Regions from separate parts of the Mesorhizobium sp. M1A.F.Ca.IN.020.04.1.1 genome, predicted to be linked through region 2. Evidence: predicted binding sites of a transcription regulator. Region 2 holds the regulator's gene; the other holds the start of a gene.

Region 1 (15,309 bases), on a different contig from region 2:
CGAACGAGCGCGGGCCACGGTCGCGGTCGCCGAACGAACGCGGGCCACGGTCGCCACGGTCGCGGTCGCCGAAGCCGCCGCGCTCGGAGCGCTCTTCGCGCTTCTGCATCATCGCCGAGGGGCCTTCCTCGTGCGCCTCGACCTTGATGGTGAGGAAGCGCAGCACGTCTTCCGACAGGCCCATCTGGCGCTCCATTTCGTTGAGCGCGGCCGGCGGGCAGTTGATGTCCATCAGCGTGTAGTAAGCCTTCCGGTTCTTCTTGACCCGGTAGGTGAGGGACTTCAGTCCCCAGTTCTCGATCCGGCCGACCGATCCGCCATTGGCGGCGATGACGCCCTTGTACTGTTCGACAAGCGCATCAACCTGCTGCTGCGACAGGTCCTGCCGGGCAAGAAACACATGTTCGTAAAGAGCCATTATGTTTTTCTGCCTTTCTTCGTTTCTCTCACCGGCCCTCGCGGCTAAGCCTCTGCAACTTGTCTGACCCGGTCGCAAAGGCGCGCGGGGAAGAAAGGAGCATCACGAGACGGTCGAGAGCGGAGACACGGGAGGCCCAAAGCGCTTCTGGCTTCATGACGCGGCCCTCTAAGGCCACGGCCCTCCGTTCAGCCCCCAGCAAGGACCGGCAGATTGCCGGCGTCTATACAGCAATTCGTGAGGAAGGCAAGGGCGGCAGAGAGGGTCGGCGGCTCCGCAGTGTCGCAGGCCTGGCGGCGCTTGTGGGAATTGGCTGACCCGCCGGCCGCAGGTCGGCCATTTCGTCGGAAGGCGATCCACTCAGCTCATATGCGCGACGAGCGGGACTACCGTCTCGGGGAAGAAGTCGGGCGCGACCCGGCGCTTGCCGAACATCATATCGTACTGGATCAGGCGGAAGTCGTTGATCTTCGGATCGATCTTCTTCTGCCGTGCCCAGTCGGGCGTCGCCTCGCCGGAGGGCGACAGCAAAAGGTTGCGGTCGACCACCCGGTAGTGCTCGCGCAAAGCGCCGAGGAAGCCGGTGTAATAGGGGTGGGTGATCCCGGCCGTAGTCAGGATATGATAGGGCAGGAAGGCGGGGCTCACCGAGCCCAGATTCTCGACCGGACCGGAGCGGTTCGACCAGATGATCAGCGGCGTGTCGTGATGCTCGAGCGCCGCCTCGGGCGTCGGCTCCTTGCGCGGCGCGACATTGTCCTTGAGGAAGCCGGTCTCGACATACACCGGGCCGAGCGGCGGCAAGTGGTCGCCGAAGAAGGCGATGATGGTCGGCCGCTCGCGCTTCTTCGCCCAGTCGATCAGGCGCTGCAGGCCGCGATCGGCGTCGGCCGAGCCTTCGGCGTAGGAGAGCAGCGATTCCCGCGCCCAGGTGCTGATCGGCGCGTCGACGCTATGGGTCGGATTGTAATAGCGGTAGGGCTCGTAGGGCCCGTGGTTCTGCAGGCTGACCGCGAACAGGAACACCGGCTCTTCGCTGGCATCGGCCTCGCGCATGATCTCGTCGGTCATAGCCGCGTCGGAGGCCAGCGGCCCGCGCTTTTCCATCGGCGGCAGCGTCTCTTCCGAGCGGAAGTCGCTGAAGCCGAAATCGGCGTAGACGGCGCCCCGGTTCCAGAACCAGTTGGTGCCCGGGTGGATGGCGCGCGCCCTATAGCCTTCGCTCTTCAGGAAAGTCGCCAGCGACGGCGTCGGCGTGCGCACATATTGCTGATAGGGAATCGAGCCCGCCGGCAGGAAGGCGTTGGAGAAGCCGGTCAGCGCCTCGAACTCGATATTGGCGGTCATGCCGCCGAATTCCGGCGAGAACATCGAGCCCGAGCGCAGCGCGCGCACCGTCGGGATCGGATCGGGCTTGATGCTGACGCCGGGGAGCTCCGTCGGATCCCAGAAGGATTCGCTCATCACCACGATGATATCCGGCTTCTGGTCGGGCACCGAGGCGGCAACCCCGGGACGCGCGATCGCATCCATCGTCTTCTCGGAATAGCCGGGCGGGGCCGAGACATGCGCCATCGGCACGTTGAGCGCGAAGGCGAGCGCGAAGCCGTTGGAGGCATAGTTCTCCTTCTGGTCCCACATGATCGGGATGATCTGCAGCCTGTCGCGCGTCCACGAGAAGGTGGCGTAGTCCATGATCGAGACGAAGAAGGCGAGCAGCGGCACGGCAAGCGTCAAGCGCGCCAGCCGTCCCTTGCGGCTGAGGATCGGCACACGCCGGCGCCAGAGCCGCCAGCCATAGACGAGCAGCGCGAGGCTGGCGACGATCGCCGCCGCAAGCAGCACGGCCGTCCAGGGGCGCTCGCGCACCAGAAGCGGCATCAGCGCCATGATCTGGCGGGCATAGAGGAAATCGGTCGGGTAGAGCGGATCGCCCAGATAGTGCGATTTCTGGTGACCGACAAAGGCCAATGCCAATGTCACCGGCGCGACGATCATCAGGCTTTGATGGCTGCGGCCGAGAATGGCGTCGAGCCCGATCAGCACCAGCGAAAAGACGATGATGGTGGTCCAGCCGGGCTTGAAGGGCTGCAGGAAGAAGTCGACGGTGCCGAAGAAGTCGCCGCGCACGATCCATTCGATGGCGAACACCAGAAGGGCGGAGGCAAGCAGCGTCGCCAGGCCGTAGCGGACAATCGGCCATCTGCGCCCCGGCAGATAGCCGGTGGACGGATCGTCTTCCAAAAATTGCGGCGCGGGTTTGGCCGCGCCTTTCCTGATCCTAGCCACTTTGCTTCCCCGGCCCATGTCACGCGTCTTCCACTCGCGTCACGCCACTGTCATCGAAATGTCACACAAAGCTAGCGCCTGTGGCGGAAATAAGAAGAGCCAGCAAACGATTCGTGAGCGGTTTTCATCAGGTGTGATCGCCAAAAAGCCTTTCAGAACAGGGAACTCGGCCGTTCTCCCGGCTGGAACAGCTGCTGAACTGGTGCTTGCGGGCTTGACTTGGCCGTCCGCCTTGCGCCAGAGGCAGGGAAAAACCAGCCGCTGGAGACGCTAACATGGCCGTCGCATTCACCTTTCCGGGACAGGGCAGCCAGGCCGTCGGCATGGGCAAGGACCTCGCCGATGCCTTTCCCGAGGCGCGCCGCGTCTTCGAGGAAGTCGATGAGGCGCTCGGCGAGAGACTGTCGAAGCTGATCTGGGAAGGGCCGGAAGAAACGCTGACGCTGACGGCCAATGCCCAGCCGGCGCTGATGGCGGTGTCGCTGGCGGCCGTAAGGGCGCTGGAATCGCGCGGTTTTTCGCTGAAGGACAAGGTGGCTTATGTCGCAGGCCATTCCCTCGGCGAATATTCGGCGCTTGCCGCAGCCGGCTTCGTTTCGGTGGCCGATGCCGCGCGACTGCTGCGCACCCGCGGCAACGCCATGCAGGCGGCGGTGCCGGCGGGCGAGGGCGCCATGGCCGCCATCATCGGGCTGGAGCAGGCTGATGTCGAAGCCGCCTGCGCCGAAGCGGCACAAGGCTCTGTCTGTCAGATCGCCAACGACAATGGCGGTGGCCAACTGGTGATTTCCGGCGCCAAGGCGGCCGTCGAACTGGCGGCGAAGCTCTGCGCGGAAAAGGGTGCCAAGCGGGCGCTGATGCTGCAGGTCTCGGCACCTTTTCACTCGGCATTGATGACGCCAGCCGCCGATATCATGCGCGAGGCGCTGGGCGGGGTCGCGAAAAGCGCGCCGGTGGTTCCCATCGTCTCAAATGTTTCGGTCACGCCGACCAGCGACCCGGATGAGATCGCCCGCCGCTTGGTCGAGCAGGCCGTCGCCCGCGTGCGCTGGCGCGAGACGGTGGAATGGTTCGGCGCCAAAGGTGTCGCGACGCTTTACGAGGTTGGCGCCGGCAAGGTGCTGTCGGGCTTGGCGCGACGCATCAACCGCGATATCGCGACCGGCGCCATCGGCGCGGCCGCGGAAGTCGAGGCGGCGCTGGCAACTTTAGGATAAACGGGAAACTCTTGCTGGCAGGTGCGGCATTCCTACTTCCATCCGTCTTTCTCCCGAAGTCGAGCATCGCCTCGACGATCTCGTGGCGATGACTGATCGAAGCAAAGCCGAATACCTGCGTGACTTCGTTGAACGTGGACTCGAAGATCTCGAGGACTATTACTGGGCTGCGGAAGTGCTGGAGCGGATCGAGGCTTGGTGAAGAATCGGTCGTGAGCGCCGAGAACTTCTGATATGGCCTGAACAACATGACAAAATGCGGAACGAGGGTCGCTCGCGGGGCGTCCGGAAGAATGAGGTTGAAGCAATGTTCGAACTGACCGGCCGTAAGGCGCTCGTCACCGGTGCATCGGGAGGCATCGGCGAGGCGATCGCCAGGGTGCTGCACAGCCAGGGCGCGATCGTCGGCCTGCACGGCACCCGCGTCGAGAAGCTGGAAACGCTGGCCGACGAGCTCGGCGACCGCGTAAAGCTCTTCCCGGCGGATCTGACCAACCGCGACGCGGTCAAGGCGCTTGGCCAGAAGGCGGAGGCCGATCTCGAAGGCGTCGACATCCTGGTCAACAATGCCGGCATCACCAAGGACGGCCTGTTCGTGCGCATGTCGGACGCCGACTGGGATTCCGTGCTCGAGGTGAACCTGACCGCCGTGTTCCGGCTCACTCGTGAACTCACCCATCCGATGATGCGCCGCCGCCATGGCCGCATCATCAACATCACCTCGGTGGTCGGCGTCACCGGCAATCCCGGCCAGACCAATTACTGCGCCTCCAAGGCCGGCATGATCGGCTTTTCCAAGTCGCTGGCGCAGGAGATCGCCACCCGCAACATCACCGTCAACTGCGTCGCCCCGGGCTTCATCGAATCGGCCATGACCGACAAGCTCAAAGACAAGCAGAAAGAGACCATCATGGCGGCGATTCCGACGCGGCGGATGGGCACCAGCGCCGAAGTTGCCTCGGCCGTCGCCTATCTCGCTTCCAATGAGGCGGCTTATGTCACCGGCCAGACCATCCACGTGAATGGCGGCATGGCGATGATCTAGGGTATTTGAGATTCAGGTGATGCCGGCCTGCAAACGGCGGCTTCCTGCGCTTCCGCTCCGGCCCTCGAAAGCCGCCATTTTCGGCTCGGCTTGAGCTGAATCTCACACACCCGGGCGACCGAGCCCCGGGCGCCTGTGAAAACAGCCATTTCGGCTTGGACGCCCGCTGTTTTTCGTGTAATGCGGCCGGCAACCCGGCGGTTCGGGCAAAAACCGGTCCTGTGGCGTTGCGTTTCCCACAAGACCATCTTTCAGCTTGATTAGCGGCATTCCGCCCGCTAACGAAGACAACACAACGTAAGACGAGGCCCCAAATGAGTGACACCGCAGAGCGCGTCAAGAAGATCGTCATCGAGCATCTCGGCGTCGATGCCGACAAAGTGACGGAGCAGGCGAGCTTCATCGACGATCTGGGCGCGGACAGCCTCGATACGGTCGAACTCGTGATGGCGTTCGAAGAAGAGTTCGGCGTCGAGATTCCAGACGACGCCGCCGAGACCATCCTGACTGTCGGCGATGCCGTGAAGTATATCGATAAGGCCTCGGCCTGAGGCTTTCCGCGGGTATCGCCGGGGAGGACCTGCGATGAGGCGAGTCGTCGTCACGGGCCTTGGCCTGCTTTCGCCGTTCGGCATGGGTGTCGAGCACAGCTGGAAGGAACTGCTTTCCGGCCGCAGCGCCGCCTGCCGCATCACCGAATTCGAGGTGGGCGACCTTGCCTGCAAGATCGCCCACGTCATTCCGCGCGGCGACGGCTCGAACGGCACCTTCAATCCCGAGGCCGTGCTCGAGCCGAAGGAACTGCGCAAGATCGGCGACTTCATCCTCTACGGCATCGCGGCGGCCGACGAGGCGCTGGCCGATTCCGGCTGGAAGCCCGAGACGCATGAGGACCAGTGCGCCACCGGCGTGCTGATCGGTTCGGGCATCGGCGGCATCGACGGCATCGCCGAGAACGCGATGATCCTGAAGGAGCGCGGCCCGCGCCGCATCAGCCCGTTCTTCATCCCCGGACAGATCATCAACCTGGTCTCCGGCCAGGTTTCCATCCGGCACGGGCTGAAAGGCCCGAACCATGCTGTCGTAACCGCCTGCTCGACGGGCGCGCACGCCATCGGCGATGCCGCGCGGCTGATTATCTGGGGCGATGCCGACGTCATGGTGGCCGGCGGCGCCGAAGCGCCGATCACCCGGCTTTCGATGGCAGGTTTCGCCGCGTGCCGCGCGCTCTCCACCGAGCGCAACGATGCGCCCGAGATCGCTTCGCGCCCCTATGACCGCGACCGCGATGGCTTCGTCATGGGCGAGGGCGCCGGCGTCGTCGTCCTGGAGGAGCTCGAGCACGCCAAGGCGCGCGGCGCCAAGATCTATGCCGAGGTCACCGGCTACGGCCTGACCGGCGATGCCTATCACATCACCGCCCCGGCCGAGGACGGCGACGGCGCCTTCCGCTGCATGGCGGCGGCGCTGAATCGGGCGAAGCTCTCGCCCGCCGACATCGACTACATCAATGCGCACGGCACCTCGACCATGGCCGACACGATCGAGCTCGGCGCCGTGGAGCGGCTGGTCGGCAATGCCGCTTCCAAGATCTCGATGTCGTCCACCAAGTCGTCGATCGGTCATCTGCTGGGCGCTGCGGGCGCCGCGGAAGCGATCTTCTCGATCCTCGCAATCCGCGACAACATTGCCCCCGCCACCATCAACCTCGACAATCCGGAACGCGAGACGGCGATCGATCTCGTGCCGAACAAGCCGCGCCAGCGCCAGATCGATGTGGCGCTGTCGAACTCCTTCGGCTTCGGCGGCACCAACGCCTCGCTCGTCTTCCAAAGTTACGATGGCTGAACATTCAGCCTACCGGCAGGTCCGCCGCCTGCCGTCATTTTTGCCAAATTTGCCCCTACACTTCGGCTAGGGGATTCGTTGCAAGATCAGACGGTAGGGCGCCATGAATACAAATCCGGGCGGCGGTGGAGAATTCGGACAGCGTCAGGCGCAAGGACCGATCGTGCCCAAGACAGCCGCCGAGGCGCTGCGCCCCGAGGCTGGCACGCCGCCGCCGTCGAAACGCTCGCGCGCGTCGCGCAGCCAGGTCGTCGTATTCCTGAATTTCTTCCTTTCGTTGGTCATCCTGGTCGTGCTTGCCTCGGGTGCCGCACTCTATTTCGGCATGCAGGCCTTCATTGAGCCGGGTCCGTCGGCCAATGGCGACACCTTCATGGTCAAGCCGAACACCGGCGTTCAGGAGATCGCCGACCAGCTGGAGCGGCGCGGCCTGGTCAGCGATGCGCGCATCTTCAGGCTGGGGGTGCGTGCCACAGGCAACGATTCCGCGCTGAAGGCCGGCGAATACGCCATCAAGCCGCGCGCCTCGATGCGCGACATCATGGAGCTGTTCAAGAGCGGCAAGTCGGTAATGTATTCGTTGACCATCCCAGAGGGGCTCACGGTTGAGCAGGCGCTGCAGCGCGTGGCCGAGCAGGAGGCGCTGACCGGCGACATGCCGGCGGCCATGCCGCCCGAGGGCAGCATCGCGACCGACACGCTGCGCTTCACGCGGGGCGCCACCCGGCAGCAGATGGTCGACAAGCTGGTCGCGGACCAAAAGAAGCTGGTCGAGGACGTCTGGACGCATCGCGCGCCCGACCTGCCGATCGCCAATATGGAGGACTTCGTCATCCTGGCCTCGATCGTCGAGAAGGAGACGGGCAGGGGCGACGAGCGCTCGCGCGTGGCCGCGGTCTTCCTCAACCGGCTCGCCAAGGGCATGCGGCTGCAGTCGGATCCGACCATCATCTACGGCCTTTTCGGCGGCAAGGGCAAACCGGCCGACAGGCCGATCTATCAGTCCGACATCGAGAAGCAGACGCCGTATAACACCTATCTGATCAAGGGCCTGCCGCCGACGCCGATCGCCAATCCGGGCCGCGCCGCACTCGAGGCGGTGGCCAATCCGTCGAAGACCGACGACCTTTATTTCGTCGCCGACGGCAATGGCGGCCATGTCTTTGCCGCGACGTTGGAAGAGCACAACCAGAACGTCGCCCGCTATCGGGCGGTGCAGAAGAAGCAGGCCGATGCGGCGGCCAAGGCCTCCGGCCAGACGACGGCGCCGGCCACTCCCGACGACGGTGCCAGTGCAGGCGCCAGCGGCGAAAATGGCGACGCGGCCCAGTAGGCCGCGCTGATTGCCGGATCTGGCCCGCCTCCTTTGACGCCGGGCCGTATTCATGTTTTGAGGGGACATCCGACGCTGGCCAGAGGTCCGGCGTCTTGCTAGGGGCGCATGCTCGGGCAATCGCGCCGGGCCTGCGTCAAGGGGTGACACGCATCATGAACGTGCAGAGCATGACCGGTTTCGCGCGAGCCGTCGCTGAGCTCGACGGCACGTCGATCGCCTGGGAAGTCAAATCGGTCAACGGCAAGAGCGTCGAGGTCAGGCTGAGGCTGCCGCAGGGTTTTGACCGGCTGGAGCCCGCTGTAAGGCAGACCGTGCAGAAGCGCTTCGCGCGCGGCAATTTCCAGGCAACGCTGACTGTCGCGCGCGCCGCCGCCCAGCAGGCGCAGCCGGTGGTCAACGAGGCGTTCCTGAAGGACCTGGCGGGACTGGCCAAGCGCCTCCAGGAGCAGTTCGGCACCGCGCCGGCGACGGCTGACGGTCTGCTGGCGCTGCGCGGCGTGCTCGACATCCTGGAGACGGTCGAGACCGAGGAGGAGCGCGCCGCCCTCGACGCGACGATCCTGTCGGCGCTGGACATGGCGCTGGCCGGATTGGAGCAGGCAAGGCAGAGCGAAGGTGCCGCGCTGCGCAAGTTGTTGTCCGGCCATATCGACGCCATCGAGGCGCTGACGCTGAAGGCCGAGGCCGACCCGTCGCGCGAGCCGGCGGCGATCCGCGAGCGCATCACCGAACAGGTCCGCCTGCTGATGGATGCGTCGGCCAATCTCGACGCGGTCCGTCTGCATCAGGAAGCGGCCTTCCTCGCCACCAAGGCCGATATCCGCGAGGAGATCGACCGGCTGAAGACGCATGTCGCATCGGGCCGCGCGCTGCTTTCCAGCGGCGGCGCCGTCGGCCGCAAGCTCGATTTTCTGGCGCAGGAATTCAATCGCGAATCGAATACCTTGTGTTCCAAGTCGAATGCCGCCGCGGTCACCGCGATCGGGCTGGAGCTCAAGGCGGTGGTCGACCAGTTTCGCGAGCAGGTTCAGAATCTGGAGTGACGGGGATGGTTGCCAAGGAGCCTACGGCCACCAGGGATCTGGGGTCCCGCATCCGCCGCCGCGGGCTGATGCTGGTGCTGTCGTCGCCGTCGGGCGCCGGCAAGTCGACGATTGCGCGCAATCTTCTGGAAAGCGATTCGAGCCTGGAGCTGTCGGTCTCCGTCACCACCAGGCCGCGTCGCGGCTCGGAGATCGAGGGCGTCCATTATCTTTTCCGCACCATGCGCGAGTTCGAACGGCTGCGCGATTCCGACGCGCTGCTCGAATGGGCCGAGGTGCACGGCAATTTCTATGCGACGCCGCGCGAGCCGGCCGAGGCAGCACTTGCCGAAGGCCGCGACATGCTGTTCGACATCGACTGGCAGGGCGCCCAGCAGCTCAAGGAGAAGATGCGCGCCGACATTGTCTCGATCTTCATCCTGCCGCCTTCGATGAAGGAGTTGAAGGCGCGCCTGAAGCGCCGCGCCGAGGACCAGGAGCAGGTCATCGAGACCAGGCTGAAGAATGCCCGCGTCGAGATCGAGCACTGGAAGGAATATGACTTCGTCATCGTCAATGACGATCTCGACCGCGCCTTTGCCGAGGTGCGTGCAATCGTTACAGCCGAGCGCCTGCGCCGCGACCGTCGGCCGGGCCTGTTCGATTTCATCTCGGGCTTGCTGGACGAGAAGACGGAGTGAGAGGCAGTGCCTCCCCTTCTCCCACAAGGGGAGCAGGAGGCCGGCAGGCTACACCGCGTTCGTCAACCTTACGAACTCTTCCACACTCAGCGTCTCGGCCCGGCGCGTCGGGTCGATGCCGGCGCGAGTGAGCAGGGCTTCTCCGCCCAAGCTCTTCACGCTTTGCCGCAGCATCTTGCGGCGCTGGCCGAAGGCGGCTTCGGTGATGCGGCCCAGCCTCTTGCCGTCGGTGGGCAGGGGAGATGCACGCGGCACCAGATGCACCACCGAGGACGTGACCTTCGGCGGCGGAGTGAAAGCCTGCGGCGGCACGTCGAAGACGATCTTTGCCTCGGTGCGCCAGCCGGCAAGCACGCCGAGCCGGCCATAGGCGCCGCTGCCCGGGCTTGCGGTGATGCGCTCGGCCACCTCGCGCTGGAACATCAGCGTCATCGATTGATAGAAGGGCGGCCAGTCTGCCGTCGTCAGCCAGCGGATCAGAAGCTCCGTGCCGATGTTGTAGGGCAGGTTGGCGGCGATCTTCACCGGGCTGCCGTCCGTCGTGCCGGCAAGCGCGGCAAAATCCGTCTTCAGCGCATCGCCGGGAATGACCTCGAGCCGGCCTGGATAATGGCCGGACACCTGCGCCAACGCTTCTAGACAGCGCTCGTCGCGCTCGATGGCGATCACCCGTTTGGCGCCGTTGAAGAGCAGCGCCCGGGTCAGCCCGCCTGGGCCGGGCCCGACCTCGATCACGGTCGTCTCGCTGAGGTCGCCGGCCGCGCGCGCGATCTTGCTCGTCAGATTGAGGTCGAGCAGGAAGTTCTGGCCGAGCGCTTTCTTCGCCTGCAAACCGTGGCGCTCGATCACCTCGCGCAGTGGCGGCAATCCGTCGATGGTCGTGCGCCCCCCGCTCAAATCGAGCCTCATGCCGCCGCAGTCCGGCGGCCGCTGTCGGCGAGGCGGCGCGCCAGCCTCAGCGCCGCGATCAGGCTGTCGGCGCGTGCAATGCCCCTGCCGGCGATGTCGAACGCCGTGCCGTGGTCCGGCGAGGTGCGGATGAAGGGCAGGCCGAGCGTCACATTGACGGCCTCGTCGAAGCCCAGCGTCTTGGCTGGGATCAGCGCCTGGTCGTGATACATGCAAAGGGCTGCGTCATAGCCGGCGCGTGCCTGCGGATGGAACATCGTGTCGGCCGGCAGCGGCCCGACGGCGTCGATGCCCTCGGCCTGAAGCGCCTCAACGGCAGGCAGGACGATCGACAGATCCTCCGCGCCCATCGCGCCGCCTTCGCCGGCATGCGGATTGAGCCCGGCGATGGCGAGCCTGGGCCGCGCGATGCCGAAGCGGCTCTCGAGGTCGGCCGCGGTGATGCGTCCTGTGGCCACGATCAGCTCGCTCGTCAGAACCTTCGGCACCTCGGCAAGCGCGATGTGGATGGTGACCGGAACGGTGCGCAATTCGGGCCCGGCAAGCAGCATCACCGGCGTCACCTCGGCGCCGGTGTGGCGCGAGGCCAGATGCGCCAGGTATTCGGTGTGGCCGGGAAAGCGAAAGCCGGCGTCGTAGAGCGGCTTCTTGGCGATGGGACAGGTGACCACCGCTGCGGCGCGGCCGGCGAGGCAGTCGGCGACGGCGCGGTCGATCGCTTCGATGGTGCCCGCGGCATTGGCCGAATTCGGCTTTCCGGGACTGTCCAGATGCCGGGCGTAGAGTGGCACGACGGGCAATGCGCGGGGAAAGTGGTGTGCCGCTTGCCCCGGCAAGGTCTCCATGATCGCCACGTTGGCCCCGATCTGACGCGCCCGCGCCTTGATCAGGGCAGGGTCGGCGAGCAGGTAGAAGGGCGGCACGCCGGCGCTGTCGCCCGCCTGCCAGGCGGTGATGGCGATCTCGGGCCCGATGCCGGATGGATCGCCGACGCTGAGCGCCAGCGGCGCGTCGGTCCTACTTGCGCTCATGGCGTAACGTGGGGCGCCATGCCTGCTTCGAAGCAGGGCGGGTGGCTCGAGCCTTGTTCTGTCATGCGCCGCAACGGCCTATCGCTCGACGATGGTGGCCTTCTTGCGCAGTTCCTCGACATATTTCTTGCTGAGCTCGTCGGCGTCCTTGTCGTTGCTGCCGCCTTCGGCCTGGAACACCATCTGGGCGGCCTTGTCATCGGAAACCTCGCGCGAGGAACAGATACCGATGAACTCGACGCCGCGTTCGGTCTCGCGCGTCGGCGTCGCCCCTCCGACCTTGGTCGCCTTGATCTGTTCGGCCCAGTCCGACGGCAATTGTGGCGCCAGCACGCGGCCGAGATCGCGCACCGTGACGTCGATCAGCCCCTTGGCGAATTCGCGCGTGGTGTTGCAGCCGTTGAAGCGGGCACGCATGGCGTCGGCCTCGCGCTTGCGCTTGGCAAGCGTAGCCGAGCGCTCGGAAGCGGGCACCACGAAGATGACCTGCTGCAGCATATATTCCGTGGCGCTCGGCTTGGAGCCGCCCTTGTCGAGCATGCGGCGGACCGCGTCCTGCTCGGTCACCGAGCCACCCTCGCCGGAGCGGTAGCGCGCGCCAAGCGCCTGGTTCCAGGCCATCTGCGCGCGGATGAACTCCTTGAAATGCTCCTTCGTAACGCCGGACTGCGCCATGACGGCGTCGAGCTTCGCGAGCGGCATCTTGTTGTTGGAGGCAAAACGCTGATAGGCGGCGTCGACCTGCTGGTCGGTGATTCGGATGCCGAGCCGCTTGGCCTCGGCAAGCCGCAGCGTCTGGTCGATCATTTCCTTGGCCGCGTCGCCTTTCTTGCGCTGCAGCTTGAAGAATGCGGCGCGATGGGCGATGTCGCCGGTGGTGATCGGTATGTTATTGACGACATATTTGATCTGGCTGGCGAATGCCGGCGGCGTCATTGCCGCGATCGAAACCGAGGTCGCCGCCACCAGCAGCGCGAATCCTGCCGAAAACAGGTATTTCCTCATCTCACCTTCCCAATTCCTATCCGCCACGACGGCGCCGCACGTCCTCCGAACGCATGCGCTATGTGGTCGACCCCATGCCCGTCCTATGCGGCGAAACAATGTCGCCGGCGCATGACCCCGAGAATGGGCCCCACTTTCGAAGGATCACGCGCCAAACCAAGCTTCACGCCAGCGACGGCGCACGCCGTGACCGGCGCTGCCTCCGCTTACTGGATCGTGTCGACGCCGCTGGTCGACGAGCCGAAATCGCCGAGCGTGCGGAACGACAGGTTGAAGCCGATATTCTGCGACACCTCCTTGGTGACCGTATCGCGCGTCTGCGAGAACGTCATCACATAGGTGAAGCAGGAATCGTTATAGGCGAAGCCGACGCCGTCCTTAACCAGGACGCTTGTCTCCAGATCGTAGGTGCCGGTGCCGAAGACCCGCCAACTCTCGGCCAGGTGCGTAGAGGCTCCGAGCGTGACCTCGTGGCGGTCCGTGGCGAAGCCGTAGAGCGGCTGCGCCTGGATGAAGGCATATTTGGCGCTGAGCGAAACCGGCAGGCCGGAATAGGCCGCCTTGATCTCCGCGCGCCTGACCTCGAATGTCTGCTCGTCGAACCGGCCGCTGAGCGAGCCGGAGAAGCCGCTCGGGCTGTTGAAGCCGATGAGGCCGACATAGTCGGACTTGGCGGTCTGCAGGCCCGAATAGGCGCCGACATTGACGAGGTCCGGCGCGTCGAAGGAGTTCTCGCCGCCCAGTTGGTAGGATTGGCCGAAGATGGCGTTGGTGCCCCAGCCGTTTCCATAGGCGCCGGAGTAGCGGAAGCCGACATTGGCGCGCGTGCCGCCTTCGATGCGATCGTAGCCGGAGAACTTGTCGCGCTCGAACAGGGTCGTGGCGTCGAAGACGAAGCTCTGCGCGTCCTCGTTCGGAATGGCCAGCCCGCCGACATATTGCTCGTTCGGCCGCACGAAGATCTGCGCTGTCGGTTCCAGGACATGACTGGAGTTCGACATCGAGAACAGGAGTGGCCAGCGCATCTCCAGGCCGAGCGTGGCCATGTAGCGGGCGAGCGAGGAGCGCATGTCGACATCCTCGCCGAGATTCGCCGCCATCTGGTTGACCGCCGCCAGCGATTCGGATGTGGTCGACACATAGCCGGCGTCGCCACGGAAGGCGAGCAGCGGCGTCAGCTGCAGTCCGTCATCGGTGGTGAAGGTGCGCTTCCATTCGGCCTCCGCCGTCAACCGGCTGGACTGGCCCTCGAGGCCGCGCACGTTGTTAATGGAAGTGTCGTCGAGCGGATTGGCCAGCACCGCGTCCAGCCGGTCCCGGCTGATGACGCGCGCATTGACATTGAGCGACAACTGCCCGCCCGCCACCGACATGTCGGGAATATAGGCGTAGTCGAACGACGGCAGCACCCAGGGCTGCTTGGCGGAGCGCGCCGTCGGGTCGCTGGACAGCGTGTCTTCCTGCACCTCGAATCGCATTGCCCTGACATCGAAATAATTACGGTCGCTCAGGCCCGTCAGATAGATCGACGACTGGTGGACGAGGTCGTTGTAGCCGTCGATGTTATAGGTGCGCGAAAAATTCTTGTCGGTCTGCAGCAGCACGTCCCAGCCGAAGTTCCAGCGCTCGTTGATGGCGAACTGGCCTTTGGTGCCCATCATGCCGCGGAACTTGTTGGGATCGTTTGGCTCTCCCGAATCGACGGTAAAGCGATTGCCCGTGCCGATGAAGGCGTCCGGATCCTGCTGATTGATGCCGGCGATTTTCAGGCTGTATTCGCCATTGTTGAAGCGCTGCCGCCATTCGGCCTCGCCGAGGAAGCCCTGCTTGGTGTAGCCGCTGCCGGTGACGGTCAGGTCATAGGTCGGCGACAGTGCGAAATAGTAGGGTACTTTGAGGCCGACGCCGAGGTTGTTGTTGTAGACGATGCCGGGGATCAGGAAGCCGCTCTTGCGCTTGACCGTCGGGTCCGCGATCTCGAAGGCTGGCAAATAGGCAAGCGGATAGCCGAAGAACTCGAAATTCGCATTCTCGAAGCGAACCGTCTTCTTCTCGCCGTTCCAGATGATCTTCCTCGCCTTGACGCGCCATGTCGGCGCCGAGTCGGGCTTGTCCTCGCAAGGCTCGCAAGCGGTGTAGATGCCGTTGTGGAATGTCGTCAGCACGCCGCCCATGCGTTCGGCGCTTTCGGCGGCGAAATAGGCCTTCTCGACCGTCTCGACGCGCAGCGCGTTGACGAAGCCGTCGGCGAAATCGTCGGTGATGTCGATATGCTCGGAATTGATCTTGGTGCCGTCGCTGTTGATGAGCTCGACGGCGCCGCTGGCGACGAGGCGCTTGGTATCGCGGTTGTACACGACGCGCTGGGCGACGAGCTTGTTGCCGCCATAGTCGATCTGCACGCCGCCGACGGCCGTCACCGTGTGCTTGTCGTTGTCATAGACGAGCGTATCGGCGGCCAGCAGCATCTGTGTGCCGGAGGGAACAG
Region 2 (15,309 bases):
CGCCTCGCTGTTTGCGCCCGGCACGACGATCTCGGCGACCATCGCCAACGAATTCACCGAAGCCGACGGCGAGCTTTACACGTCCTCGCTGGTGGCGCTCGGACTGATCCTGTTCATCATCACTTTCATCATCCTCGCGCTCGCACGCTACATGCTGTTGCGCATCGATAGCCGCACGGGAGCCTGACCGATGTCGACAGCCGCATCGCTCCACCGAAGCCGCAAGCGCAAGAACGCCGTGATGATGGCGCTTTGCACCATAGCGGCGGGCATCGGCCTCGTCTGGCTGGCGCTGATCCTCGGCGCCCTTCTCTATAAGGGGCTCTCGGGTGTCTCGCTTTCGGTGTTCACGCAAATGACGCCGCCGCCCGGCGACGCCGGCGGCCTGCTCAACGCCATCTACGGCAGCATCGTGATGACCGTGATCGGCATCGTCGTCGGCACGCCGATCGGCGTGCTCGCCGGAACCTATATGGCCGAGTACGGGCGCTTCTCGCGCCTCACGACAGTGGTGCGCTTCATCAACGACATCCTGTTGTCGGCGCCGTCGATCATTGTCGGCCTGTTCGTCTACGAGCTGATGGTGCGGCCGATGGGTCATTTCTCGGCGATCGCCGGCGCGGTGGCGCTGTCGATCTTGGTAATCCCCGTGGTCGTGCGCACCACCGAGGACATGCTGAACCTTGTGCCCAACGCGCTGCGCGAGGCCGGCACCGCCATCGGCGCGCCGCGCTGGGTGGTGATCCGCTCGGTCGCCTATCGCGCCGCACTGTCCGGCATCGTCACCGGTATATTGCTGGCGATCGCCCGGATTTCGGGCGAGACGGCACCGCTGCTCTTCACCGCGCTCAACAACCAGTTCTGGTCGAGCAATCTCAACGCGCCGATGGCCAGCCTGCCGGTGACCATCTTCCAGTTTGCGCTGAGCCCTTATGAGGAATGGCAGCAACTGGCCTGGACGGGCGCACTGATAATCACCCTGACGGTTCTCGGGCTGAGCATCTTCGCCCGCAGCCTTACCGGACGCAGAGAGGACAGATGAAACCGATGTTGTCCACCGACCTGAACGTAGCCGAGACGACCGCCGAGAAGGCCAAGATCGAAGTCAAGAACCTCAACTTCTACTATGGCCAGTCGAAGGCGCTGAAGGACATCAACCTGTCGCTGCCCGAGCGCAGCGTCACCGCCTTCATCGGACCTTCGGGCTGCGGAAAGTCGACGCTGCTGCGCGTGCTCAACCGCATCTACGAGCTCTACCCGAAGCAGAGCGCCGAAGGCCAGGTGCTGCTCGACGGCAAGAACATCCTCGACCGCTCGCAGGACCTCAACCTGCTCAGGACCAAGATCGGCATGGTGTTCCAGAAGCCGACGCCGTTCCCGATGTCGATCTACGAGAACATCGCCTTCGGCGTCAGGCTGTATGAGAAGATCAGCAAGGCCGAGATGGACAATCGCGTCGAACAGGCGCTGAAGCGCGCCGCGCTGTGGAACGAGGTCAAGGACAAGCTCAACGCCAGTGGCCAGAGCCTTTCGGGCGGCCAGCAGCAGCGGCTCTGCATCGCCCGCACCGTGGCGGTGAAGCCGGAGGTCATCCTGCTCGACGAGCCGGCATCGGCGCTCGATCCGCTCTCGACCGCCAAGATCGAGGAGCTGATCGACGAGCTGCAGGCCGACTACACGATCGTGATCGTCACCCACAACATGCAGCAGGCAGCGCGCGTCTCGCGGCAGACGGCGTTCATGTATCTCGGCGAGCTGATCGAATTCGACCGGACCGAGAAGATCTTCACCTCGCCCCGCGAGAAGCGCACGCAGGACTACATCACCGGCCGCTTCGGCTGAGTTCATACGAGGACATAACCATGGCCCATACGGTCGCTTCCTTCGACGAGGATCTGAGGCAGATCAGCCAGCTTATCCGCGACATGGGCGATCTTGCCGGCTCGATGGTCGGCGCGTCGACCAAGGCTCTGCTGAATTCCGACAACGCGCTGGCGCAGCGCGTGGTCTCCGACGATGCCATCATGGACGCGCGCCAACGCGAGCTCGACGATCGCGCCGTCACGCTGATTGCCAAACGCCAGCCGATGGCCGACGACCTGCGCAGCGTCGTTGGCGCCATCCGCATGGCCGGCGATCTCGAGCGCATTGGCGACCTTGCCAAGAACATCGCTAAGCGCGTCGGCTCGGTCGGCGTCAGCGCCGCGCCGCGCGACCTTTCGCACTCCATCGATTCGATGGCGCAGCTGGTGCTGATCCAGGTGCAGGGCGTGATCGAGGAATACGCGGCCGGCGACGCCACGGCGCTCGCCAAGCTCCGCAACGACGACGAGCGCATCGACGTCAAATACACCGCCGTCTTCCGCGAGCTCCTGACCTACATGATGGAGGATCCGCGCAACATCACGGCTTGCACGCATCTGTTGTTCTGCGCCAAGAATCTGGAGCGCATCGGCGACCACGTCACCAACATCGCCGAGAACGCCTACTATGTGCTGACCGGCACGCAATTGCCCGCGAATCGTCCTAAGCAGGACGAGACGACGATGTCGGCGCCGGCGGCCTGACAGCGAAGGTGCCTGCTATATGATCGCGCCACGCATCATGGTGGTGGAGGACGAGGAACCGCTGGGGGTGCTGCTCCGCTACAACCTCGAATCCGAGGGCTATCAGGTCGAGGTGGTGACCCGCGGCGACGAGGCCGAGATCCGCCTGCAGGAGAATGTGCCCGACCTTCTGGTGCTCGACTGGATGGTGCCGGCGGTGTCCGGCATCGAGCTTTGCCGGCGCCTCAGGATGCGGCCCGAGACCGAACGCCTGCCGATCATCATGCTGACCGCGCGCGGCGAGGAAAGCGACCGGGTGCGCGGCCTCGCGACCGGCGCCGACGACTATCTGGTCAAGCCGTTCTCGACGCCGGAATTCATGGCCAGGGTCAAGGCGCTGCTGCGCCGCGCCAAGCCCGAGGTGCTGTCCAGCGTGCTCAAGGTCGGCGACATCGTCCTCGACCGCGAATCGCATCGCGTCTACCGCAAGAAGAGCGAGATCCGGCTCGGCCCGACCGAGTTCAGGCTGCTTGAATTCATGATGCGGCATCCCGGCCGGGTGTTCTCGCGCAGCCAGCTGCTCGACAATGTCTGGGGCGAGACGATCTATATCGACGAGCGCACCGTGGACGTGCATGTCGGACGCCTGCGCAAGGCGGTCAACAACGGCCGGATGCCGGACGTCATACGTACCATCCGTGGGGCGGGCTACGCGATCAGGGAAGATTAGATCCAGGGCATCGAAGGTCTGACGGGTTCTATCTGCGCTGGCGGGTTATCGAGACGCTGGTGCTTCGCCGTCCACGGGCGGAGCACGAAGCGTCGCGACGCGGCGCAGACCCGACGATCCACGCGACTTCGACGCGCCGCGGCGGTGCAGAAATTCTGCTCCGCTCATCCGACGATTGAGGTAATGGCATGGATTCCAGGGTCTCCGCGACGGAGCTTCGCTCCTGCTCCGCCCTGGAATGACGAAGCTGCGGGGCCTTCGCTAATCTCCGGCGTCTGCAGGACGCACAGAAGACAACGATCGCTATCGAAGCTGCTCAGGCCACGTTCTTGCCCGCTCTTGCCTGCACGCCCGGGGCGAAAATCTCCTGGTCGACGAAGGTCAGCGCGCGCACGGCGCAGCCTTCGCGGATCAGCGGCAATTCGTTCGGCTCGGTATCGAAGGAGATCGAGTTTGAATGCTGGCCTCCGGCGGTCTGGCCGATCGCCTCGCGCAGCGCCGGCTCGATCAGGTCAAAGGCGGCGGCGCTGACGCCGACCATGGCGACCGGCGCCGGGTCGATCAGCGCGAACAGGCTGCCAAGGCCGAAGCCCAGCGCCTCGCCGGCCCGGCGATAGGCCTCGCGCTCCGGGCCATCCGTCTCGCGCGCCTTGGCGGCGAGCGCCCGCATGTCGGCGTCGCCGACATCGACCGGCTCGGCGTCCTCGCTCATCTTCATGGCGCTGCGCCAGATGGCGTAGTTGCCGGCATAGGCCTCGACGCAGCCGCGGCGTCCGCAACGGCAAAGCGCGCCGCCCGGGCGATGGATCATGTGGCCGAACTCGCCGCCGGAAGAATGCGTGCCGGTGAACAGCTCGCCCTTCAGCACCAGGCCCATGCCGATGCCGTGCGAGAGCAGGATGGCGATGAAATTGTCGCGATAGCGGTCGGGATCGCGCCACTGCAGCGCCACCGCCATCATGTTGCAGTCGTTTTCCATGGTGGCCGGAATGCCGAATTCCTTTTCCAGGATGTCGGCGAAGGGAATGTCGGTCAGCGGCGTGATCGGCGACCATAGCATGGCGCGGGCATGGGAATCGGTGATGCCCTGGATGCCCATGGCGATGCGGGCGACGCTGCCGACGTCGAGGTCCGGGTCGTCCAACCGGCGCCGCACGATCGCCAAGCATTCGCCGATCAGCTCGTTGCGCGGCATGGTGAGGGTATCGAGGCGGCGCTGCTCCTCGGCGATGACCTGGCCCGCATAATCGATAACGGCGACCGAGAGGAAATTGAGCGACAGCACCACCGTCACCACCGCCGCCGCCTCAGGCTTGAGCGCGAGGCCCACCTGTGGCCGGCCGCGCTTCAGAGACGCGGTCTCGCTCGGCTTGCTCTCGGCCAAGACGCCTTCCTGGATCAGGTCGGAAGAGATCGCCGAAATGGTCGAATGGCTGAGCCCGGTGGTCGCGGCGATTTCCGTGCGCGACGGCTGGCCGGCCCGGCGCACGGCCGAGAGCACCATGGCGCGGTTGCGCCGGCGCAGATCGTCGTGGCGGATTCCGACCGACATTTTTGTCTCCTCCCAGTCAGCGCGGCCTCTCGATCATGCACAGGACTCGGCGACGCGCCAGATCGGTTCAGTCCCGCACGCCGGCACCCGAACCGTCCTGGTCTTACAAGTTTCGGTGGACCGGGCTGCGCCTCCTCCCGAACTGTTCCGCGATAGTGGCAGAAGCGGTCGGCACTGTCATTATTTATTGCGGGTCTCGAAAAAAGTACGTGACCACCTCAAAAACCGTCAGAATTGCAGTTGACAGCGCTTTAGCGTTGGATCAGTATTTTTTCGAGGCTCGAAAAAAAGCCTCATCGCCTTCGGGCCAGTCTGGGTCGCGCCGCGAGGGGCGCAGGGAGGATATCATGAAGAGATTCGCAGCCGCCATTCTGGCGGGCGTCGCCATGTCGTTGACGTTGGCGTCGGTCGCACAGGCGAAGGACAAGGTGATCGGCGTTTCGTGGTCCAATTTCCAGGAAGAGCGCTGGAAGACCGACGAAGCGGCGATGAAGAAGGCGATCGAGGCCGCCGGCGACAAGTACATATCCGCCGACGCACAGTCCAATCCAGGCAAGCAGCTGACCGACGTCGAAAGCCTGATCTCGCAGGGCGCGAATGCGTTGATCATCCTGGCGCAGGACGCCTCCGCCATCGGGCCGGCGGTGCAGAAGGCACTCGACGAAGGCATTCCGGTCGTCGGCTACGACCGCCTGATCGAGAACAAGGACGTGTTTTATCTGACCTTCGACAACAAGGAAGTCGGCCGCATGCAGGCCCGCGAGGTGTTCAAGGCCAAGCCCGAGGGCAATTACGTCTTCATCAAGGGCTCGGGCGCCGACCCGAACGCCGATTTCCTGTTCTCCGGCTCGATGGAAGTGCTGAAGGAAGCCATCGACAGCGGCAAGATCAAGAATGTCGGCGAGGCCTATACCGATGGCTGGCTTCCCACCAATGCGCAGAAGAACATGGAGCAGTTCCTGACCGCCAACGACAACAAGGTCGACGCGGTGGTGGCGGCCAATGACGGCACCGCCGGCGGCGTCGTCGCGGCTCTGACGGCGCAAGGGCTGGCCGGCACCGTTCCGGTCTCGGGCCAGGACGGCGACCATGCCGCGCTCAACCGCATCGCGCTCGGCACCCAGACGGTGTCGGTGTGGAAGGACGCGCGCGAGCTCGGCAAGCACGCCGCCGAGATCGCCTCGCAGCTCGCCGACGGCAAGAAGATGACCGACATCGCGGGCGCCAAGGACTTCACGACGCCTGGCGGCAACACCGTCAAGTCGCTGTTCCTGACCCCGGTCGCGATCACCAAGGATAATCTCAACCTCGTCATCGACGCGGGTTGGATCAAGAAGGATGAAGTCTGCGCGGGCGTTGCCGCCGGCAGCGTCGCGGTCTGCAACTAAGCTGGCCGTCAAGTTCAAACGCAGCGCCGCGGCCCGACAGCCGCGGCGTTTCTCCAAAGGCTTTCGGGCGTACTGAAGCCGGAGACCATTGGGGCAGTTCACTGTCCGGCAGGATCGCCGAACTGCTACAGCCGTTTGTTTCCGCGCAATTCCAGGCGGCCACGCACTTTTCCTGGAATTGCTCTAGCATCGTGGTCCGGCATCCGCGCCAGACGGCAAGCCGGTGGGAGGAGATCATGACCGATACGACCTCTGATACGCCGGCCAACCCGCCGGCGGATCGCGCGCGGGCTTCCGAACTGAGCACCGTCGGGCGCTTCCTCAAGGCGACCGAGCTCGACACCCGCATGCTCGGCATGGTCGGCGCGCTGCTGATCATCTGGATCGGCCTGCATGTCATCTCGAGCCTGCGGCTCGGCGTCAATCCGCTCGATTTCGACAGCCGAACGTTCCTGACGCCGCGCAACCTGTGGAACCTGTCGGTGCAGACCTCGGCCGTGGCCATCATGGCTTCCGGCATGGTGCTGGTCATCGTCATGCGCAACATCGACCTCTCCGTCGGATCCGCCGAGGGTTTGATCGGCATGGTGATGGGCTTTGCCCAAGTGCATTTCCTGGTACGAATGGTTGAGCTCGAGCTTGGCAATCCCTGGATCTGGGTGCTGGCACTGTTGATCGGCCTGGCGCTCGGCCTGCTGATCGGCGCCTTCCAGGGCTTCGTCATCGCCTATCTCGAAGTGCCAGCCTTCATCGTGACGCTTGGCGGGCTGCTGGTCTGGCGCGGTGCTGCCTGGTGGGTCACCAGCGGCCAGACGGTGGCGCCGCTCGATGCCACCTTCCAGCTGATGGGCGGCGGACCAGCCGGCTCGATCGGCGCCAAATGGAGCTGGATCGTCGGCGCCGTCGCCTGTGTTGCCGTGGTGTTTGCGCTGTTCAACGGCAGGGTGCAGCGCAAGCGCTTCCGTTTCCCGCTGCGTCCGATCTGGGCCGAGACGCTGCTCGGCGCGGTCACCTGCGCGGTCATCATGGGCGCGGTGTGGCTGGCCAATTCCTATCCCTGGCCGGTCGGCATCGTGAACCGCTACGCCGCCGCCAACAACATCACGGTCCCCGAAGGCGGCCTGTTCATCGCCCACGGCATCGCCATTCCGGTGCTGATGGCGATCGCCGTCGGCCTCGTCATGACTTTCATCACCAAGCGCACTCGCTTCGGCCGCTATGTCTTTGCCATCGGCGGCAATCCGGAAGCGGCCAACCTTGCCGGCATCAACACGCGCTGGATCACCATGAAAGTGTTCATGATCATGGGCGTGCTGGCGACGATCGCCGCGGCGATCTCGTCGGCGCGGCAGAATTCGTCGACCAATGCGCTCGGCACGCTGGACGAGCTCCTGGTCATCGCCGCGGCGGTCATCGGCGGCACCTCGCTCGCCGGCGGCTCGGGAACCGTGCTCGGCGCTATGCTCGGGGCGCTGCTGATGCAGTCGCTGCAGTCCGGCATGGTGCTTCTCGGCGTCGATTCGCCGCTGCAAAGCATCGTCGTCGGCGCCGTGCTGGTCATCGCGGTCTGGCTCGACACCATCTACCGCAAGCGGGTGTGAAGGAGGCAGCATCATGGCAGACGAGAACGCTCCCGCCGGCGCCGCGCTGGTCGACATGCGCAACATCTCGATCGCCTTCGGCGGCATTCGCGCGGTCGACGACGCCTCCATCGATCTCTTCCCCGGCGAAGTGGTGGCGCTGCTCGGCCACAACGGCGCCGGCAAGTCGACGCTGATCAAGATACTGTCCGGCGCCTACAAGCGCGATGCCGGGCAGATCTTCGTCAACGGCGAGGAGGCAGCAATCTCCAACCCGCGCGACGCCAAGAAATACGGCATCGAGACGATCTATCAGACGCTGGCGCTTGCCGACAATGTCGACGCCGCCGCCAATCTTTTCCTCGGCCGCGAGCTGATGACCGCCTGGGGCACGCTGGACGACGTCGCCATGGAGGCCGAAGCGCGCAAGGTGATGGGCCGGCTCAATCCGCGTTTCCAGCGCTTCAAGGAGCCGGTGATCAAGCTGTCCGGCGGACAGAGGCAGTCGGTGGCGATCGCGCGCGCGATCCTGTTCAACGCGCGAATCCTGATCATGGACGAGCCGACGGCAGCGCTCGGCCCCCAGGAGACGGCCCAGGTCGGCGAACTGGTGCGGCAACTTAAGGCCGACGGCATCGGCATCTTCCTGATCAGCCACGACATCCATGACGTGTTCGAGCTGGCGGACAGGGTCTGCGTCATGAAGAACGGCCAGGTCGTCGGTACGGCGCGCACCAGCGACGTGACCCAGGACGAGGTGCTCGGCATGATCATTCTGGGCAAGTGCCCGCCAGGCGCCATGCCAGGCCCGGGAGCGCTGAAAATCGCGGCCTAAGACTATAAATTGGTTGGCTAATTTGCGACTTGTTTGATGAGCCAATCGCGGCGTTGGGTTGGCCTTGCCATTGTATTGGCGCGGAGACTTGCCCATAAAGGTGGCCAACCATCCATGGGCCGCACCCTGCATTGAAAAAGCTTTTCCCGATCGTCGCCTTCATCGCCGTCGCGCTGATCAGCCTGACGATGGCGGGGTTCGCCTATTTCGCGACCCAGGAGGCGGCACGCATCAAGTTCGAGGGAACCGCCGACGATGCGCTCAACCGCATCGAGAGCCGCATCGACCTGCATCTGTCGCTGCTGCGCTCGACCCAGGCGCTGTTCGATGCTCGTAACGGCGATATTACGCGCGGCGAGTTCAAGGCCTTCCTCACCGCGCTCGACATCGACGACAATTTCGCCGGACTGCGCGGCATCGGCTTCCTGAGGCTGGCCAAGGCCGGCGACGAGGCCACGCTCGAGCGCGACATCTTGCGCGCTCGCGGTTCGGCCCACCCGGTCTATCCGGCAATCACGCAGCAGCAATGGCGCACGCCCATCGTGCTTTTCGAGCCGCTCGATACCTCCAACCAGTCGATCATCGGCTTCGACATGTTCAGCGACCCGGCACGGCGGGCTGCAATCGAGAAGGCCATGGCCGACGACCAGCAGCATGCCAGCGGGCTCGTTCAACTTGGCCAGGGACAAGGGCTGGAGCAGACCTTCCCCGGATTTCTGGTCTTCGTGCGGCTGAACGTGGAAACGGCCCCGGACGTCATCGATGCCAGCCGCTCCTCGACCGCCGGCTTCCTCTACGCCTCCTTCCGCGCACGCGATCTGTTCCAGGTGGCGCTCAGCAAGGCTCCGCTGCTGCCGGTCAACGTCGAAATCTTCGACGGCCAGCCGGGTGCCGGCAATCTCCTGTTCCGGTCGGAGGCGCCGCCGGCCGAATCGCTCGGCGGAAAGCTGCTGGCGCGCCGGGATATCGTCGTGGCCGGCCGACCCTGGACTGTCCTGTTTCGGCCGACGAGCGCTTTCGCGCTGCCTTCCTCGCGCGCTATTCCCGTGATGCTCGGTCTGTTCGGCCTGCTGCTCGCCGGGGCGATCGCCTTGGTGGCCCGCTATCAGGAGCGCGCCTACGAGGCGAAGTCGCTGCTGCATGAGGCGACGGAGAAGAGCCTGCTGGAAAAGGAGCTGATCCTGCAGGAGATGAAGCACCGCATCAAGAACTCGATCACCAGGGTGCTGGCGATCGCGCGGCAGACTGCTTCGCAGGCCACGGACGTGAAGGAGTTCTCGGCATCATTCTCGGCGCGGTTGCAGGCGATGGCCGCGTCGCAGGACATGCTGACACGCTCGCGCTGGCAGAAAGCGGACCTCGGCGACCTGCTGCGCACCGAGCTTGGGCAGGTGTTCGGCAAAGAGCTTTCCGAAGGCATATTGTCGGGGCCGGAAGTGCTGCTTGACGAGACGACGACGCAAGCGCTCGGCCTGACCTTCCACGAGCTTGCCACCAACGCGCTGAAATATGGCGAGGCCGGCAACTCGGTGGGCGCCCTGAAGGTCGATTGGCGGGTCGAAGGACGTGGCCGGGAGCGGACGCTGGTGCTCGATTGGCGCGAGGCCGGGCAAAAGAAACTGGAGCCGCCGGCAAAGACCGGTTTCGGCACCAAGCTGATCGATCTCAATGTCACGCGCGAATTGCGCGGTAGGATCAAGCGCGACTACCGGGCCGACGGGCTTAAAGTGGAAATCCGAATACCTCTGCCAGGCTGAGCGCCCGTCAGTCAGGGTCCAACGAGGATCTACCCGGGGACCGCTGGTCGGGCCCCCGGGTAGATGACTGTGTCTCGCGGAAAATCAGTTGCAGCGGGCCTTGTATCTCGTGCCGTCAGAGCGGCGATACACGCAATAGCCATTGCGCAGGTTGCGAACCAACAGGCCGGACCCGGCGCCCACAGCCGCGCCGATCAGCGCGCCCCTGCCGCCGCCGACCAGGCCGCCGACGCCGGCGCCGATCAGGCCGCCCCCGACGACATCCTGCTCGGTCGTGGTGCAGCCGCTGACGGCGACCACGGCAACCATGGCAATGATCATTTTCCGCATAAATAGCTCCTCGCTTTTGTCCTCACTTTTGGCAGTGCCAACCGCCGTTTAGCACGAAAAAACGGGCTTTGCCTGCCCGATCTTGTTATTGCTGAAGAGAGTGTCTTACGGGCGTGCGCCGTTTGACGCGACAAGCGCGCCGGAAGTTTCCAGCGACGCGACGAGCCTGCCGTCGGGACGCACGGTCCACAGCAGTTGATCGTAGTCGTCTTCAAGTGCCGGATCGACGGCAAGGCACTCGCCCATGACACGCGGCGTGCGCCCCTGCAGGTCGCCCAGCGCAAACGGCCGTTCGGCGATGCAGGCCTCGAAAGTCTCGAAGACGCTGACCGGCACCGACAATTCGCGGCAATCGGTCATGGTGTCCGAGCAGCCAATGACGAGGAGCAAGGCGGCGATGTGTTCCACGGGTCCTCCCGCCGCAAAGAACGATTGTTGCCGCTCAAAAGTTCCTGCTCGGCGGAGTCGGCGCGCAATGGCGCGTGCCCTTGGCGCCGGCCGGCTGCTCGATTGGAAAGATCAGGCCAGTTGCCAGGCCACCGCCAGCACGAGAGCAGCAACAAGCGCGACGGCGCCGAGGCGAAGCGATGGATGGGAGGAACGGGGCGAGGGCCGTGCTTCGGTGTCCTGGAAGCCGCTCATCGAGACGCGGGCGGCCTGCTCCAGCCTGTTCATATCGGCAATCATCATTCGGTTCCTCCCAAATCGCGGTGTGATTGCGCGGCTGGGTTTGCTCCGTCGCGAGTGGTTCAGCGCCTGACGGGATCGCCGATCCGCTCCAAGGTTTTACGCAACTCGGAAGGGCATGGCGCGCTATCCTGGAGTTGCTTCTGCCGGGGAACACAATCGGATTTTATGGTGAATGGCAGGTTAACGCCTCTCCGGCGGCTGTCTGTTGCCCAAGACGTGGTTATTCATTCTATCTCGAAATTGCCGCGCGGGATGGTCAGGCGATATTCGAGACGATCGTCGTCGATATCGAGACTGGCGGAGCCGTTCAGCGACGTCGGCACGACGCGTTCGAGGGCGACGCTGCCAAAACGATTTTCGGTGCGCCGACCGGCGCCGATCCTTTCTGTCCAAATCAGCAAAAGGCCAGGCGAAGTCTCGCTGCCGGCCGCGATCCTGGCGCTTACCCTGATCCGTCCGTCAGGCTGCGACAGGGCGCCGTAGCTTACCGAATTCACGGCCAGCTCGTGCATGGCCAGTCCGATATGAAGGGCAGCGTTCGGATTGAGGTAAGGGTTCTCCCCATCGAAACGCAGGCTGCGACTTGGATCGGCGCTATAGCGGCCGACCTGGCCGGACACGAGCTCACGAAGCGCCGCTCCCCGCCAGTTGGAGGATGTCACCAGATCCTGAGACGAGGCGAGCGACTGGATACGGCCGCGAAAGTGCGTCAGAAAATCGCCGAGCGTCTCCGAGTAGCGTCCGGTCTGGGTGGCTATGCTCTGGATGATGGCCAGAAGATTCTTCGAGCGATGGCTGACCTCTCGCAGCAGCGTCTTCAGCGTCTGCTCGCGGCGCTTCTGCTCCGTCGTCTCGACCATGGTGGTGACGACGCCCTGAACCTCGCCGGAGTCGCTGCGATCGGCATCGATCCAGACATGGAACCAGCGCACGCCGTCACTGTCGGAAATGCCGAGCTCGATGCGATCCGGGTTGCCGGTTTCAATCACCTTGCGCTTGGCTGCGCCTATGCGCTCGGACTGCGCGGGGGAAAGCGCACCCTTGCCCTCGGCCGTCTCGCAGGCCCACGGGGCGCGCATGTTGCGCGCCCAGACGGTCTTCATTTCACGATCCTGGTAGAGGACCGAAATTCCAGCATTGTGGAGCGCGTGGAGTAGCGCGCGACCCACCTGCATCCCGCTTTCCGCCGGATGCATCGCGATCACTTCGTCGCTGCGCTCTTGCGTATAGTCCTTCTCTGAGGCCTTGGAACGCATTCGATACTTCCCGCATCCAGGCGCGAACGGCTTACGAGGATTGCTGCCCCGGTCTTGACCTACTGATGCTTATGCTGCCCAAAAGCGGTCCGCCGGACGACATCCTTTTGGGGACATCGCCCGGCGGTGGCTGGAAACCGTTTGAGGGGTGCGGCTTCCAGTGTTCGGCACTCCCCCTGGTCAGGTTCTCCTGACGAGGCCGGCGATGAGTGAGATCACCAGGAAAGCAAGGAAGACGAAGAACAATATCTGCGCGATGCCAGCCGACGTGCCGGCGATGCCGCCGAACCCAAGCGCGCCGGCGATGATCGCGACCACAAGAAAAACGAGCGCCCAGTACAGCATGATATCTCTCCTTCTAACGTCCTGGAAAAAACGTGGCTGGATGGCGTTTGTTCCACCATTTGCGGAAAAAGACGATCCCCTGAAAACGCTTCACGGATGGGACTCCGCGCCGCATCGTGCGAGGCGCGGGCGCCTCGCATGAGACCTCAATGATCGGACATGCGGTCAGGCCGCGGCTTTCGCCTGCCGGTCGAAGAACAGCGCCTGACTGATCAGGGCCTTCACCATGTCTGGATTGAAGGGCTTGGTCACCAGAAACGCCGGTTCGGGACGCTCGCCGGTCAACAGGCGCTCAGGGAAAGCGGTGATGAAGATCACCGGCACCGGCGTCGAGGACAAGATCTCGTTGACCGCCTCTATGCCCGAACTGCCATCGGCGAGCTGGATGTCGGCCAGCACCATTTTCGGACGCGTCTTGCCGAAAACGGCGACCGCCTCGGCGTGCGTGCGGGCGGTGCCGACAACGCGATGGCCGAGGCTTTCGACCATCTCCTCGATGTCCATGGCGATCAGCGGCTCGTCCTCGATGATCAGCACGTCGGTGGCGACCTGGCGGGAAATCTCGCTGCTTGCCTGGGCAAGCAATTCGGAGAACTCCTGTTCGTCGGCATCGAGGATTTCCGCCGCTTCATCCTCGCTGAAACCCTCTACGGCGACCAGCAGGAAAGCTTGCCTCGGCCGCGGCGCGATTGCGTTCAGATTGGCGGCCGCCCGCTGCTCCCAAGCTGTCTGCGCATGCTCTTGCGGCACGCGGATCGCAATCGAAGTGAAAAGCCTGGCAAAGACCTTGTACAGCGCAATGCGATCGCTCGATGCCTTAGGGAAAACTTCGGTGTCGGCGATGATGGCCTCCAGCATCGCAGCAACCAGGGCGTCACCGCTTTCCTGCGATCCCGACACGGCGCGCGAGAAACGGCGGAGGAAAGGCAGGTGAGGAGCGATGGTTGCGGACAGGCTCATATTTGACGTCTCCCTCAGATGACGTTGTTGCATTGCAAAGCTAGACTAACCAACGTCGGCTTTCTGAAAAAGTTCCGCCGAGCAGGGAACTAAATTAGGAAGCGGGCGTTTCCGGCTGTGGGATGGGCAACCAGACAAGGGTGCCGCTTGCGTCGTGATCTATGGTTTTAAAGCGGTTTCAGGTGCTGGGACTTAGGGCAAACATGAAAGAAATGTCAAAGAATTCAATAACTGGCGCCCTGAGCAGGCACCGGAACGGGGGTAGCAGTCCGCTCGGACCGAACTCCGAAATCGCCCGCAAACTCAAGCAATATTACGACGAGCTGGTCTCCGATCAGGTGCCGGATCGCTTCGCTCAGTTGCTCAGCCAGCTGGAAAAGGCCGAACCCGCCGAGAAAAAGGACTGAGACATGGCGGCGGTCTCCCAGAGCTTCAAGACCGAGCTGCTCGGCGCGATCCCAAGCCTGCGCGCCTTTGCGGTGTCGCTGACGCAGAATGCCGACAAGGCGGACGACCTTGTCCAGGAAACCCTGGTCAAGGCGTGGGACAAACATGAGAGTTTCCAGCCGGGCACCAACCTCAAGGCCTGGCTGTTCACCATCCTGCGCAACGAATTCTATTCGCAGATGCGCAAGCGCGGTCGCGAGGTGCAGGACAGCGACGGCATCATGACCGCCAGGCTCGCCGTCCACCCGGCCCAGCATGGCCAGCTCGATCTCAAGGATTTTCGCGGCGCGCTGGAGCAGCTGCCGGAGGATCAGCGCGAAGCGATCATCCTGATCGGCGCGTCCGGCTTTTCCTACGAAGAGGCGGCGGAGATCTGCGGCTGCGCGGTGGGCACGATCAAGAGCCGGGTCAGCCGCGCGCGCGCCCGGCTGCAGGACATCCTGAAGATTTCTGGCGAGGACGAATACGGCCCCGACGCGATCTCGGCGCAGGTGACAGGATCAAACGCCGCCTGACACGGACCTCCGGCTCTTCGACGCTACGTCGTCACGCCGCTTTCGCGCGCCTGCAGGCGAGCGCCAGGGCCTGGATCAGATCGTCTCCCGAGTAGGGCTTGGTGACCAGCTTAATCTCGGGAAAAGAGCCTTCGAGATCCTCGGCGTCGGAGTAGCCGGACGCGAAGACGAATGGAATGCCTGCGCTGCGCAGCCGCTCGGCGAAGTCGAGTGTCGAGGTGCCGCCGAGCATCAGGTCGACGATAGCGGCGTCGAACCAGGAAAACCCATCCCGCAGGTCGATTTCAGCCAGGTCGCCAACAATCGTGACCTCGGCGGCCCCTTGGTCGCGGCATAGTTGCTCGACATCCATCGCTATCAGGAATTCGTCTTCCAAGA

What was found. Region 2 encodes PhoB, which activates phosphate uptake and scavenging genes when phosphate is short. Its sites were predicted from a motif close to TGTCATNNANCTGTCAT; they were not measured.
Region 1: a site for PhoB is predicted at 2,756-2,772, ahead of EOA49_RS13800 (LTA synthase family protein). Genes of this name have one in related genera too.

What each region holds. Positions count from the first base shown of each region.
Region 1 covers NZ_RZSN01000055.1:10,314-25,622, reverse strand. Annotated here, with positions in the region: gene rpsF (30S ribosomal protein S6) at 1-418, opposite strand, end outside; gene EOA49_RS13800 (LTA synthase family protein) at 779-2,725, opposite strand; gene fabD (ACP S-malonyltransferase) at 2,983-3,924, shown strand; gene EOA49_RS34105 (hypothetical protein) at 4,007-4,126, shown strand; gene fabG (3-oxoacyl-[acyl-carrier-protein] reductase) at 4,232-4,969, shown strand; gene EOA49_RS13780 (acyl carrier protein) at 5,284-5,520, shown strand; gene fabF (beta-ketoacyl-ACP synthase II) at 5,555-6,817, shown strand; gene mltG (endolytic transglycosylase MltG) at 6,921-8,150, shown strand; gene EOA49_RS13765 (YicC/YloC family endoribonuclease) at 8,306-9,196, shown strand; gene gmk (guanylate kinase) at 9,202-9,876, shown strand; gene rsmA (16S rRNA (adenine(1518)-N(6)/adenine(1519)-N(6))-dimethyltransferase RsmA) at 9,925-10,785, opposite strand; gene pdxA (4-hydroxythreonine-4-phosphate dehydrogenase PdxA) at 10,782-11,816, opposite strand; gene EOA49_RS13745 (peptidylprolyl isomerase) at 11,895-12,821, opposite strand; gene EOA49_RS13740 (LPS-assembly protein LptD) at 13,028-15,309, opposite strand, start outside.
Region 2 covers NZ_RZSN01000005.1:28,900-44,208, reverse strand. Annotated here, with positions in the region: gene pstC (phosphate ABC transporter permease subunit PstC) at 1-187, shown strand, start outside; gene pstA (phosphate ABC transporter permease PstA) at 191-1,042, shown strand; gene pstB (phosphate ABC transporter ATP-binding protein PstB) at 1,039-1,842, shown strand; gene phoU (phosphate signaling complex protein PhoU) at 1,863-2,567, shown strand; gene phoB (phosphate regulon transcriptional regulator PhoB) at 2,587-3,276, shown strand; gene EOA49_RS02560 (ROK family transcriptional regulator) at 3,593-4,828, opposite strand; gene xylF (D-xylose ABC transporter substrate-binding protein) at 5,176-6,216, shown strand; gene EOA49_RS02550 (sugar ABC transporter permease) at 6,453-7,817, shown strand; gene EOA49_RS02545 (ATP-binding cassette domain-containing protein) at 7,831-8,631, shown strand; gene EOA49_RS02540 (CHASE domain-containing protein) at 8,763-10,388, shown strand; gene EOA49_RS02535 (YMGG-like glycine zipper-containing protein) at 10,473-10,718, opposite strand; gene EOA49_RS02530 (hypothetical protein) at 10,824-11,126, opposite strand; gene EOA49_RS32510 (hypothetical protein) at 11,238-11,408, opposite strand; gene EOA49_RS02525 (sensor histidine kinase) at 11,633-12,664, opposite strand; gene EOA49_RS02520 (DUF1328 domain-containing protein) at 12,845-13,009, opposite strand; gene EOA49_RS02515 (response regulator) at 13,175-13,969, opposite strand; gene EOA49_RS02510 (NepR family anti-sigma factor) at 14,173-14,376, shown strand; gene EOA49_RS02505 (RNA polymerase sigma factor) at 14,380-14,931, shown strand; gene EOA49_RS02500 (response regulator) at 14,963-15,307, opposite strand.